Regions from separate parts of the Bradyrhizobium sp. HKCCYLRH2047 genome, predicted to be linked through region 3. Evidence: riboswitches for the same ligand, from Rfam matches in the RefSeq annotation. Region 3 holds a riboswitch; each other region holds the start of a gene.

Region 1 (3,953 bases), 350 kb from region 3:
CGCGGTCGAGATCGCCTCGTCGCCTTGGCCGAGAAAGGTGTGTGCCAGCAGATTGAGGATCTCGTCGGAGCCGGCGCCGCAGACGATGCGGTCGGGATCGAGGCCGTAGGTGCGGCCGATCGCCTGGCGCAGCACACGTGAAGTCCCTTCCGGATAATCTTCCAGGTGAGTGGCCGCACTCTTGAATGCCTCGATCGCCCTCGGCGAGGGGCCGAACGGGGTCTCATTGGCCGACAGTTTGAAAACCTTGCGGCCCGGCTCCGGCTGGGGACTCTTGCCCGGCGTATAGGGCGCGATATCGAGGATGCCGGGGTTCGGCACGGGGCGGTTCATCGTCAACTCCGGAAAATCATCACTGGCGCGGGGCGTCTCAGCTCGGAACCGTATAGCGTTTCGCATGGCCGCCGACGAGGGCGGCGGAGCGTACCGAGGCGCCCGCCGCGATCAGGGCAGCCTTGATCTTGTCGAGGTTCGACGGCGACTCGATCGATACCAGCAGTGCGGCGCCGTCGAAGGCGGTATCGGGCACCGCGATGACGTCGGCGAGCGGCGACAGCGCCCGCGACACCTGCGCATTCCAGCCGGAGACGCGGATGCTCCAGGTCTCGACCTCGAGCACCAGCGCATCGTCGGCGACGCGCGACACCGCGAACACCGGCAGCGCGGCGGGATGGTCGGCGCGCTCGATGAACGGCATCCGCGCGATGATCTTTGGCGCGCCCACGGGCTCGAGCGTGATCCACCACGGCGTATGGCCGGAGGTCGTCGACACCAGCGCGAGATCGCCCTTCGAGCGCGCCACAGCCTCGACCGCGGCTTGCGCGCTGAAATGCGGCACGTAGGGCACCACGAATCCGAAATGGAACCGGGCGGAATCGCGCATCGCGGATTCGCCGACCGACACGTCGGCATGAACCGAGAACGGCGCCTGCACATAGGTGAAGGTCGAGACGATGACGCGCCAGATCCCCTCGACGGTGTCGAGCGGCAGGATGCCGCGATGGCGCTGCACCAGGCGGCGCATCATGTCGGCCTCGCGCGCGGGCCTGAACGCCGAGCCGACCTCCTGGGTCTTCTTGACCTTGATCAGCCGGTCGATGATGTCGGCCCTGTTCATCAGCAACTGATGGACCTGCTCGTCGATGGCATCGATCTCCTTGCGCAGATCGGCGAGCGAGGGCGGGGCTGGCGGCGGGTTCGACATGGTCCGTGTCACTCTTCGCGAGGCCACGGGAAAACCTGCGGCCAAAGGAACGGATGCCGTTCTCTCCGATGCCGCGGACCTGCGCAACAGCAAGTTTACTTTGCGCCATCCAGGCTTGGCTGACCTGCGGCGGAGCGCCCGACCAACGGTCAACCCCAGCTTGCCTTGACGAATAGCGCCCGCGGGACTAGTTTCTGCCCGTTCCGTGGTCATTTGAGCCGGCCGGCTTGCAGCCACGTTAAAAAACTCGCTAAACAGGCCGGGGACGTTATCGATCCCGGCCGAACCCCAGTTCAGGCCGGGTTTTTCATGGCCTGATGTGTCACGTGGTTCGGGAGCCCTGGCCGGATGGCTGGGGTGAGAGACATGACAGGTCTGACGCCGAAGTCCAAATCTGCGAAGTCCAAATCTGCGACGTCCAAATCTGCGACGCCTACATCCGCGTTGCGCACGGTCGCGCCCGACGAGCGCTCGCACGAGGTCGATCATCCGAGCTCGCCGGTGGCGCAGTTCGGCGCCGACAAGCCGCTCAGGCTCGATTGCGGCGTCGACCTGTCGCCGTTCCAGATCGCCTACCAGACCTACGGCGAGCTCAATGCCGACCGGTCGAACGCGGTGCTGGTCTGCCACGCGCTGACCGGCGACCAGCACGTCGCCAACCGCCATCCCGTCACCGGCAAGCCCGGCTGGTGGGAGACGCTGGTCGGTCCCGGCCGCCCGCTCGATCCCAGTCGCTATTTCATCATCTGCTCCAACGTGATCGGCGGCTGCATGGGCTCGACCGGGCCGGCCTCGCTGAACCCCGCCACCGGCAAGGTGTGGGGGCTCGATTTCCCGATCATCACCATCCCCGACATGGTGCGGGCGCAGGCGATGCTGATCGACCATCTCGGCATCGACACGCTGTTCGCCGTGGTGGGCGGCTCGATGGGCGGCATGCAGGCGCTGCAATGGACGGTGGCCTATCCGCAGCGCGTGTTCGCCAATCTCGCGATCGCCTGCGCGACGCGCCACTCGGCGCAGAACATCGCCTTCCACGAGCTTGGCCGCCAGGCCGTGATGGCCGATCCCGACTGGGATCACGGCCGTTACGCCGACAAGGGCACGCATCCGCATCGCGGCCTGGCTGTGGCGCGCATGGCTGCGCACATCACCTACCTCTCCGACGCCGCCTTGCATCGCAAGTTCGGCCGCCGCATGCAGGACCGCGAGCTGCCGACGTTCTCCTTCGACGCCGATTTCCAGGTCGAGAGCTACCTGCGCTACCAGGGATCGTCCTTCGTCGAGCGCTTCGACGCCAACTCCTATCTCTATCTGACGCGGGCGATGGATTATTTCGACATCGCCGGCGACCATGACGGCGTGCTGGCGGCGGCGTTTCGCGGCATCAAGACCCGTTTTTGCGTGGTGTCGTTCACCAGCGACTGGCTGTTTCCGACTGCGGAGTCGCGCGCGCTGGTGCATGCGCTCAACGCCTCCAGCGCGCGGGTGTCGTTCGCCGAGATCGAGACCGACCGGGGCCACGACGCGTTCCTGCTCGATGTCCCCGAGTTCTTCGAGATCGCCAGCGCGTTTCTCGATTCCGCCGGCAAGGCGCGCGGGCTTGCCCATGCGAAGGGAGACTGAGCCATGAGCATGCAGGGTGTGCTGCCGCTGAACGGCTTCACTGGCGGCGAGGTGCTGGCCTATCGGCCTGATCATCTGCTGGTCGCCGGCATGGTCGAGCGCGGCTCCAAGGTGCTCGACATCGGCTGCGGCGATGGCGATCTGCTGCAACTGCTGGAAAGCCGCGGCATCGACGGCCGCGGCATCGAGCTGTCCCGCGAGGGCGTCAACCATTGCGTCGCCAAGGGGCTCGCGGTGGTGCAGGGCGACGCCGATACGGATCTCGTCGATTATCCGGACGACGCGTTCGACTACGTGATTCTGTCGCAGACCCTGCAGGCGACGCGGCAGCCCAAGGTCGTGCTGGAGAACCTGCTGCGCATCGGCCGCCGCGCCATCGTCACCTTTCCGAATTTCGGCTTCTGGCGGCTGCGGCTGCAGTTGCTGGTCGGTGGCCACATGCCGCGCACCGACAATCTGCCCTTCACCTGGTACGACACGCCGAACATTCATTTCTGCACCATCAAGGACTTCGTGCAGCTCTGCGACGAGATCGACGTCAAGATGGAACGCGCCGTCGCCCTCGATAGTTACGGCCGTCCCCTGCGCGTCGCCATGCCCTGGTGGTTCTGGAACATGTTCGGCGAGCAGGGGGTGTTCCTGCTGAGCAGGGGTGAGCGGCGGTAGGGAACCGAGCGCAGCCCCGGGGTGCTGCCGAAGTTTGGTCCTCGCTCTCTCCCCACGTCATGGCCGGGCTTGTCCCGGCCATCCACGTCTTGCAGTATGACGACATGGCGAGCGGCTACGTGTATTTCATGACCAATCGTCCGAATGGCACGCTGTACGTCGGTGTGACCAGTGATCTCGTGCGCCGGGTGTATCAGCACCGATCTGGCCTCGTCGACGGCTTCACTAAGCGATATGGTTTGAAGCGGCTCGTTTACTTCGAAGTCTTCGACGACACATTCAGAGCGCGATCCAGCGCGAGCACAACATCAAGCATTGGTCACGTGCCTGGAAGGTCGGGCTGATCATTGCAACTAATCCAGATTGGGACGATCTCTTCGATACGATCACAATGTAAATCGTATTTGCGGAGCGACGTGGATGGCCGGGACAAGCCCGGCCATGACGAGCTTGGGGT
Region 2 (3,953 bases), on a different contig from region 3:
CGCTTCGCCGCGGACGTAGCTGCCATCCTGTGGCCGGTAGTCCTGCATGCCGATTGGCTTTGCGATCTTTTGGTCGAGCGCCTCGAAGAGGCCGATGCCAGTTGCGTGCTCGTAGATCGTGCCAAGCGCGTTGAAGTCCCAATTGTTGTAATACCAGAAGGTGCCGGGCGGGTGACTGCCGCGCGGCGGTCTCATCTTGGCATTGTCCGGCGTCTCATAGAGCGCCGCGTGGTAGACCCCGGAACGCGCTTCGAGGAGTTCGCGCACCGTCGCGCCCTTCTCGACCCCGGTCAAGCCAGGCGGGTTATCGTCGATGCCAAGTTCGCCAAGCGTGCTGTCAAGGTTGATCTGGTGATCCGACACTGCGATGCCGATCAGGGCGCTGAGCATGCTCTTGCGGATTGAAGCGACTTCCATCGGCTTCGTCGTACTGCCCCACTCGGCCACGACCTTGCCGTGCTGAACGATCACAACCGCGCTCGAATGAATCTGATCCGAAAAGGATCGCGCTTGGGTCAATCCGGTTTCTGACCAACCCAATTCTGCAGGCGTGACGCGCTCCCACTCCGCTGCTGGGAAGCCATCTTCAGCTTGGGCATGCTCGAACCGAACCAAAGCGCCGAGCAGCACGACAGCGAAAACAATCTGGCGAATATGCATAGGATGATCCCACCCGTTGCGAGCTTGACCAGATTGCTACACACTAATCATTAACGGAATTAAGCAGAACGCCTGTTGAAGTGTTTTCTTTGGATACCCGCCAACCATCCTCATGGCGACGTCTCTTGTTGGCCCACAACGGACATGGAACGAACGGAACTCCCTTACGACCAAACTGTGTGACCGGCTGGTGAGAAATCGCTACTCATCCTTATTCAACGCGGCGATGAGGACGCCAACCTCTTCAACAGGTAAGGATCGTCACGCGCTATCAACTCTTCTGTCCTTGGGAGCTTTCCGAAAGCAAACCGTGCCTCCTCGATGCAAGAAAAATAACACAAGCATCTCCGTGCCATCTGAATGCTCGACCTCAACCATGTAGGATGCTAGCGATGGCGGAGTAACCACCCCATGTAAGGCTGGTCTGAGAGGCGATCTCGATTGTGCAACACGATCGAAAAGCAGACTTGATCATCTATTCCTTGTCGTCACATCGCCCTCGACCATCATTTCGTCAGCCATCTCTCGAAGTACAAATTGATCGGGTTGGAAACGTAAGGGCCATACGCTGGGCACGGAACGAACCCCTTCGCCCGATAGAGCCTCTGGGCATCGGGAAGAAATTCCGTGGTTTCCAGCCGCAGAACCGACAGCTTGGCGGTCAAGGCCGCTTCCACAACGCGCGTCAGGAGCCTGCTGCCTATTCCAGTTGTCCGAGCCTCGGTGACGACATACATGCGCTTCACCTCCCCGGTACCATCCGCGAACACCTGCAGCCCTGCACAGCCAACGGCTTGTCCGGCAATCCGCGCGATAAACATTTGCGTGTCGTCGTGCGCTAGCCGATCAATTGGAGAGCCGTGATTCCTCTCCACCCCGCAGACCTTGTTTAAGAAATCGTCCAGCGCGGTTACGAGATTAATCAGGTCCGGGGACCTTGCATCGGCCAGCTCAATTTCGATTCGATCGACAGTCATTCTCGTCCCCTTCTTCGAAGAGATGAGCGCATGACGCCGTGGTGGCTTGTCCCGTTTAGTTGCCGGACCGGCCACATCTTCTTCCGAAGGAAGAAAGCCACCTTGCTCGGGGAGCAGGTTGGCGCTGGGCGTCGGCCCAACTCTTGATGTTGGAGTTGACGATAGCGGGCACTATCGAGCTTGGCAAGTACGCCCCCAGTTTGAGGAACAACGCGTGGCCGCTCCTGGCTCATCTCGAACCTTTTGGTCGGCTCCGACGATGGCCGCTCCGTCGAAGATTGGAGTCTTGTCAGGCCGCAATCGGCGCCTACCGGGGAGGCCGACGGCGGCTTGGCTCAGGCGGGCGCTGTGCATAGGGGTTCAGCAAGCACATGGCCGAAAGGCCCGCAGCTCCTGCTCTGCACGCCTCCCACGACCTGTACTGGCACGAGACCGTGCTGGACCCGCCCCATTCCCATGTCTGGAGGCACACCGGATCATTGCCATCGAACCGCTGAGCCGCGGCTGGAGCGGTTGCAAGCACGATGATCGAAGTCATGAGGAGAAGCGCGCGCATCATCAGCCATCATGACATGCGGCTGACCAATCCGAAAGGGTCTGCCGGCGCGGCCACGTCAACGCGGGCTTCATCCGCAGGCGCGGCGGGTTTCGGTATCCGCGTCGTCAGGTGACCCTCTCTTGCTCCACGAAAAGCAGGCGATCGCAGCTAGCTTCGGCGGCTCATGACTCAGAAATAGGAGCGCGGCTGCTGCTTGATATGTTGGCCGAGGTAGCGTCTCACGGTCGAAAGATTTTTCGGTTCAGAAAGCTTCTCAAATACCTGATGCACCAATTCATCGTGATCGGAGGCAACCATTGCGACGGCGTCCCTCAGGTTTCTAAGCTGACGCCAGGAAAGAGCAGGCTCCGCTGCTGCCACCAAAGCCCAAAATACAGGGCGCCATAACCCGGTGTCGAAGGGCTTTGACGCTTGAAATATGGAAAACAGCGCCTCTGAACGACTCCCCATGTTTTCAATGGCGCTGGAGGCAGCGACATACTTTGTGAGAAGTTCTTTGGCGGGTGGCCCGTTGCCGCGCTCGAGGTATGCCCTGATCGGCCATGCCGAGACGGCTACACGATTGAAAATATCCTCCTGACAGTCGGCTGCCAGAATCGCCTCTTCAAGGAGGCGGCTATACCTTTCATCGGGCCAATGGCGTGCGACGTGAGATAACGCCTGACACCTGAACCAAGGTGCTTCTATCCCCCTTGCGACGCTTAGCGCTTCGTCAGGGCGAGCAGATGCGAGGCGGATCGCGAGGTCTCTTGCTTTGGTCGGGGTCAGGGTCTTGCTCACCCAAACCGACTACCATAACTCCCCGCAACGGCCAATTGGATGGAACGTCAGATTCTGGCCTAAAGGTGAGCTATGCTGGTTCAAGGCTGACGCATGGTCTCAACCCAACGCCGTCGTCAGGACGTCCAGATCCGCAGAGCACCAACAGTCTCGAACTCGGCGAGCCTAAAGCTCTTTGTCACAGACAACGCTGCCGTAGGGTGGGCAAAGCGACGCCAAGGGCGGCGCGTGCCCACCATCGGTGGCGCTGGGTGTAGGCGGTGGGCACGGCGCGCGTGAAAGCTCGCCCGACAAGGCCGCATCCCGGCGCGCCTTTGCCCACCCTACGGCAGGTTGTTAGTTCAGCGTGCCATCAATCTTGACGCTGCTGGCAAAGCGGCGCGTGACCACCATCGCCACCGCTCGAAACGCGCGGTGGGCCCGATGCGACGCGGCGTTGCCGCGTACGCCTCTTTGCCCACCCTACAGCTCGGGTGACGGGATCATGACCGGCCCGGTGACCTTCGTCCGAACGGCCTAGACCGCAATCCCGCTCCACCTCACCCGAACAGATGCGCCAGCCAGAACGCGGCGCCGGCGGCGAGGCCGCCGACGAGGGCGGTCTGCAGCGCAGACTTGATCTTGTTGACGCCGGTGAAGTGGCCCTTGATGGCGCCGAAGATCAAGAGCGCAATGCCAGTGGCGATCACGGAGATGCGGAGCGCCGACGAGATGTCGGCCGCCAGCATGTAGGGGATCAGCGGGATCAGGCCGCCGATCACGTAGGAGCCGCCGATGGTCACCGCGCTGACCGGCGCGCGCTTCGGATCCGGGCGTTCGAGGCCGAGCTCGAAGCGCATCATGAAGTCGACCCACCGCTTGCGATCGGACGCGATGGCGTCGACCACGGTGGTCAAGGCCTGGCCTTCGAGACCATAGCCGCGAAAGATCGCCGCGACCTCCTCGACCTCGCGACCGCGGAGCTTCTCGATCTCGTC
Region 3 (3,953 bases):
GCATCGCCGAGCTCAGGATCATGAACGACGGCAGCTTCATGTTGCCGGTGCCGCGCAGGATGCCGGCCATCGAGTTCATCAGCCAGGGCAGGATCGCGCCGCCGAAGAAGATCTGCAGATAGGCCGTGGCATGGCTCAGCACCGCGCCGCGGCCGCCGAGCAACTCCAGCAAGGCCGGGCCGAACACCAGCATGCCGATCATGAAGGTCGCGCCGAACAGCAGCGCGATCAGCAGCGCATGCGAGGCGAGCGTCGAGGCGCGATCGGTGTCGCCGGCGCCCAGCGCCCGCGCGATCGCCGAGGCCACACCGCCGCCCATCGCGCCGCCGGACATCGTCATGGTCAGGATCACCAGCGGAAACACCAGCGCCATCGCCGCCAGCGCCTCGATGCCGAGCCGGCCGATATAGGAGGTCTCGGCAATGACGACGCAGGTGCCGGCCGTGTTGGCGATGATGTTCGGCCAGGCCAGCGACAGCAGGGTGCGCAGAATGGGGCCGTCGACGAGCTTATTCCGCATCGGCTTCTCGGGGGGCGGCAATGCACGCCCCTCGCCGACCGGATTGTCGGCCAGGCCGATCTCGGACATCTCAGCTCCCCGCTCGGCCGCGCAGGTCGCGGCCGTCTTATCGTTCGATTGCTTTCGCTTTCCTAGCACGGCGCTGGCGCGCGCCCTGTGCGGCAGGCGCATTGGGGGTGCGCGGCAGACGCAGCCGGCTAGAAGCGGAAGTGCTTGGAAAGCTTCAGGCCCTGGGCCTGGTAGTTGGAGCCGATGCGGCTGCCATACATCGCGTTGGGACGCGCCAGCATCTTCTCGTAGACTAGGCGGCCGACGATCTGGCCGTGCTCGAGGATGAACGGCACCTCGCGCGAGCGCACCTCGAGCACCGCGCGCGAGCCCTGCCCGCCGGCGCCGGCATAGCCGAAGCCGGGATCGAAGAAGCCGGCATAGTGGACGCGGAATTCGCCGACCAGCGGATCGAACGGCACCATCTCCGCGGCGTAGTCCGGCGGCACCTGCACGGCTTCCTTCGAGGCCAGGATGTAGAACTCGCCGGGATCGAGGATGAGGCTGCCATCGGGCCGTGCCTTGATCGGCTCCCAGAACTCCTCGACCGGATAGCCGGCACGGCGGTCGACGTCGACGACGCCGGTATGGCGCTTGGCGCGGTAGCCGACATAGCCGTTCGCATTGCTGCCTGAGAGGTCGACGGACAGAGCGACACCGCCGGCGAGATCCGCATCATCGCGATCCACCAGCCGCTCGGCCTGGTGCAGCGCGATCAATTCGTCCTCCGACAGGACCGCGTCGCGATAGCGGAAGCGAACCTGGGACAGGCGCGAGCCTTCGCGCAACAGGACCGGAAACGTCTTCGGGCTGATCTCGGCATAGAGCGGACCGTGATAGCCGGCGCCGATCATGTCGAAGCGTCGCGTGCCGTCGGCGATCACGCGGGTGAAAACGTCGAGCCGGCCGGTCGAGCTCTTCGGATTGGCGGCCGCGACGATGTCCTTCGGCAACGCCAGGCTCTCCAGCAGCGGCACGATGTAGACGCAGTTGGTCTCGAGCACGGCACCATCGGCAAGCGCGAACTCGTGCAGCTTCAATTCGTCGATGCGCTCGGCGACGGTCGACCCCGGCCCTGGCAGAAAGCTCGCGCGCACCCGATAGGCAACGTCGCCGAGCCGCAGGTCCAGGCTCGCCGGCTGGATCTGGCTCTCGACGAAATCATATTCGGGAATGATCAGGCCGGCCTCCGCCATCGCCACGATCATGCGATCGGGGAGGATGCCGTGGGCGTCGGCGGGAAGCGAAAACGGCAAGGCCTGATCCTTTGCAGGCGCCGGAACGGCGGCTTGGGGAGCCAATATAGGGTCTTTTGACCGGTTATCCGATGGCCGGCTTGACGGAAAGGCCGGTTGCGACTATGAGCACGACTTATCCCGTGGTGATTTGAGCCGGCCGGCTTGCAGCCACGTTAAATAAGTCGCTAAACAGGCCGGGGACGAATGTGATCCCGGCCGTGAGGAGTTTTCCCAGGCCGGTTTTTTTGTGCCCATCGCCCGAGGCGGTGGCCACGATGGAGGTCACATGTCGAAGTCCCCCGCGAAGGCCCCGGCGTCGTTCGCCCAGTGTCGTCCCGAAACCCGGCTGGTGCATTCCGGCACCTTGCGCTCCGAATTCGGCGAGACCGCCGAAGCGCTCTATCTGACACAAGGTTTCGTCTACGCCACCGCCGAGGAGTGCGAGGCGCGCTTCAAGGGCGAGGATCCCGGCTTCATCTATTCGCGCTTCTCCAATCCGACCACGGCGATGTTCGAGCGCCGCATGATCGAGCTCGAGGGCGCCGAGGCCTGCCGTTCCGCGGCGACCGGCATGGCCGCCGTCACCACCGCGATCCTGGCGCCCCTGCGGGCCGGCGATCACGTCGTCGCGGCCAAGGCGCTGTTCGGCTCGTGCCGCTACGTGGTCGAGGATCTCCTGCCGCGCTACGGTATCGAGTCGACGCTGGTCGATGGGCTCGATCTCGACCAGTGGCAGAAGGCGGTCAGGCCGAATACCAAGAGCTTCTTCCTCGAGAGCCCGACCAATCCGACGCTCGACGTGATGGACATTCCCGCGATCGCCGAGATCGCGCACGCCCATGGCGCGCGGCTGATCGTCGACAATGTGTTCGCCACGCCGATCTGGCAGAGCCCGCTCGCGCTCGGCGCGGACGTCGTCGTCTACTCCGCGACCAAGCACATCGACGGCCAGGGCCGCTGCCTCGGCGGCGTGATCCTGTCGTCGGAAGCCTTCATCGCCGAGCACATCCACAACTTCATGCGCCAGACCGGCCCGTCGATCTCGCCGTTCAACGCCTGGGTCCTGCTCAAGGGCCTGGAGACGCTCGCGGTGCGCGTGCGCGCGCAGACTGAGACCGCCGGCAAGGTCGCCGATTTTCTCGCCGCGCATCCGAAGATCTCGCGGCTGATCTATCCCGGACGCGAGGACCATCCGCAGGCGGCGACGGTCAAGAAGCAGATGCGCGCCGGCTCGACCCTGGTCGGCTTCGAGGTGAAGGGCGGCAAGGCGGCGGCGTTCCGTATGCTCAACGGATTGAGGCTCGCGCGCATCTCCAACAATCTCGGCGACGCCAAGACGCTGGTCACGCATCCCGCGACGACCACGCATCAGCGGCTGACGCCGGACGCGCGCGCCGAGCTCGGCATCAGCGAGGGCTTCATCCGCTTCTCCGCCGGGCTCGAGCATGCCGACGATCTGATCGAGGATCTCGACGCCGCCCTCAGCGCGGCGTAGCGAATGGTGAAGTGGCGTCGCGAGTAGACCGATCTCATCCCTGCGCGCTACTCGTCATTCCTCATCCGCACATCACCTCCGGATTCCGGGGTTCGCTCGCGCGGCGAGCGCCCCGGGATAACGCCCGCGGCGTCACATCGGCCGATAGGTCGGCACCTCGGCCGGCGCGTTGATGCCGAGCTTGACCTGGCCAACCGAGCGGATGATGTCGTCGCCGAGCAGTTGCGCGAAGCAGGCATAACCCCAATCGCTCATGTGCAAGCCGTCCGAGATCACGAACTCGTTCATCGGGATCGCCTGCCGCTCGTGCCAGTCGCGCATCACCTCGAAGCGCGGGAAGATGCCGGCGTGATGCAGCTCGGCGATGCGGCCGAGCAGCTTGTTCATGCGACCCGCGCTCTCCTGCCGCTCGTTCACGCGCGGCGAATATTGCAGATCGACCAGCACGACATCGGAGGCTGCGGCCTGGATCTTGGCGACGCCGTCCTCGACCAGCCTGGCGGTCTCGGCCGGATCGAGATCGCGCAGCACGGCATTGGTGCCGACCTGCCAGATCACGAGATCCGGGTGACGGTCGATCACCGACGTCTCGATCCGCTTCATCATCTCCGGCGCATCCTCGCCGCCGACGCCGGCATTGATGACGCTGATG

Evidence for each region. Region 3 has a riboswitch for S-adenosylmethionine ahead of ACQR1D_RS03985 (O-succinylhomoserine sulfhydrylase). Riboswitches for the same ligand answer to the same signal wherever they lie in the genome.
Region 1: linked by a shared signal. The riboswitch ahead of metX (homoserine O-acetyltransferase MetX) and the one ahead of ACQR1D_RS03985 (O-succinylhomoserine sulfhydrylase) in region 3 are both predicted to bind S-adenosylmethionine.
Region 2: linked by a shared signal. The riboswitch ahead of ACQR1D_RS09275 (GNAT family N-acetyltransferase) and the one ahead of ACQR1D_RS03985 (O-succinylhomoserine sulfhydrylase) in region 3 are both predicted to bind S-adenosylmethionine.

The regions. Positions count from the first base shown of each region.
Region 1 is NZ_JBNPUM010000002.1:434,299-438,251, forward strand. Features, by position in the region: gene hisC (histidinol-phosphate transaminase) at 1-333, opposite strand, end outside; gene ACQR1D_RS05535 (chorismate mutase) at 371-1,204, opposite strand; SAM riboswitch at 1,400-1,479, shown strand; gene metX (homoserine O-acetyltransferase MetX) at 1,562-2,830, shown strand; gene metW (methionine biosynthesis protein MetW) at 2,834-3,496, shown strand; partial or broken gene ACQR1D_RS05550 (GIY-YIG nuclease family protein) at 3,556-3,893, shown strand.
Region 2 is NZ_JBNPUM010000003.1:430,420-434,372, reverse strand. Features, by position in the region: gene ACQR1D_RS09280 (serine hydrolase domain-containing protein) at 1-660, opposite strand, end outside; gene ACQR1D_RS09275 (GNAT family N-acetyltransferase) at 1,167-1,637, opposite strand; SAM-I-IV-variant riboswitch at 1,683-1,792, opposite strand; gene ACQR1D_RS09270 (DUF3551 domain-containing protein) at 1,945-2,193, opposite strand; gene ACQR1D_RS09265 (hypothetical protein) at 2,365-2,976, opposite strand; gene ACQR1D_RS09260 (VIT1/CCC1 transporter family protein) at 3,516-3,953, opposite strand, start outside.
Region 3 is NZ_JBNPUM010000002.1:80,768-84,720, reverse strand. Features, by position in the region: gene ACQR1D_RS03995 (MATE family efflux transporter) at 1-589, opposite strand, end outside; gene ACQR1D_RS03990 (2'-deoxycytidine 5'-triphosphate deaminase) at 718-1,824, opposite strand; SAM riboswitch at 1,937-2,016, shown strand; gene ACQR1D_RS03985 (O-succinylhomoserine sulfhydrylase) at 2,093-3,301, shown strand; gene ACQR1D_RS03980 (GDSL-type esterase/lipase family protein) at 3,434-3,953, opposite strand, start outside.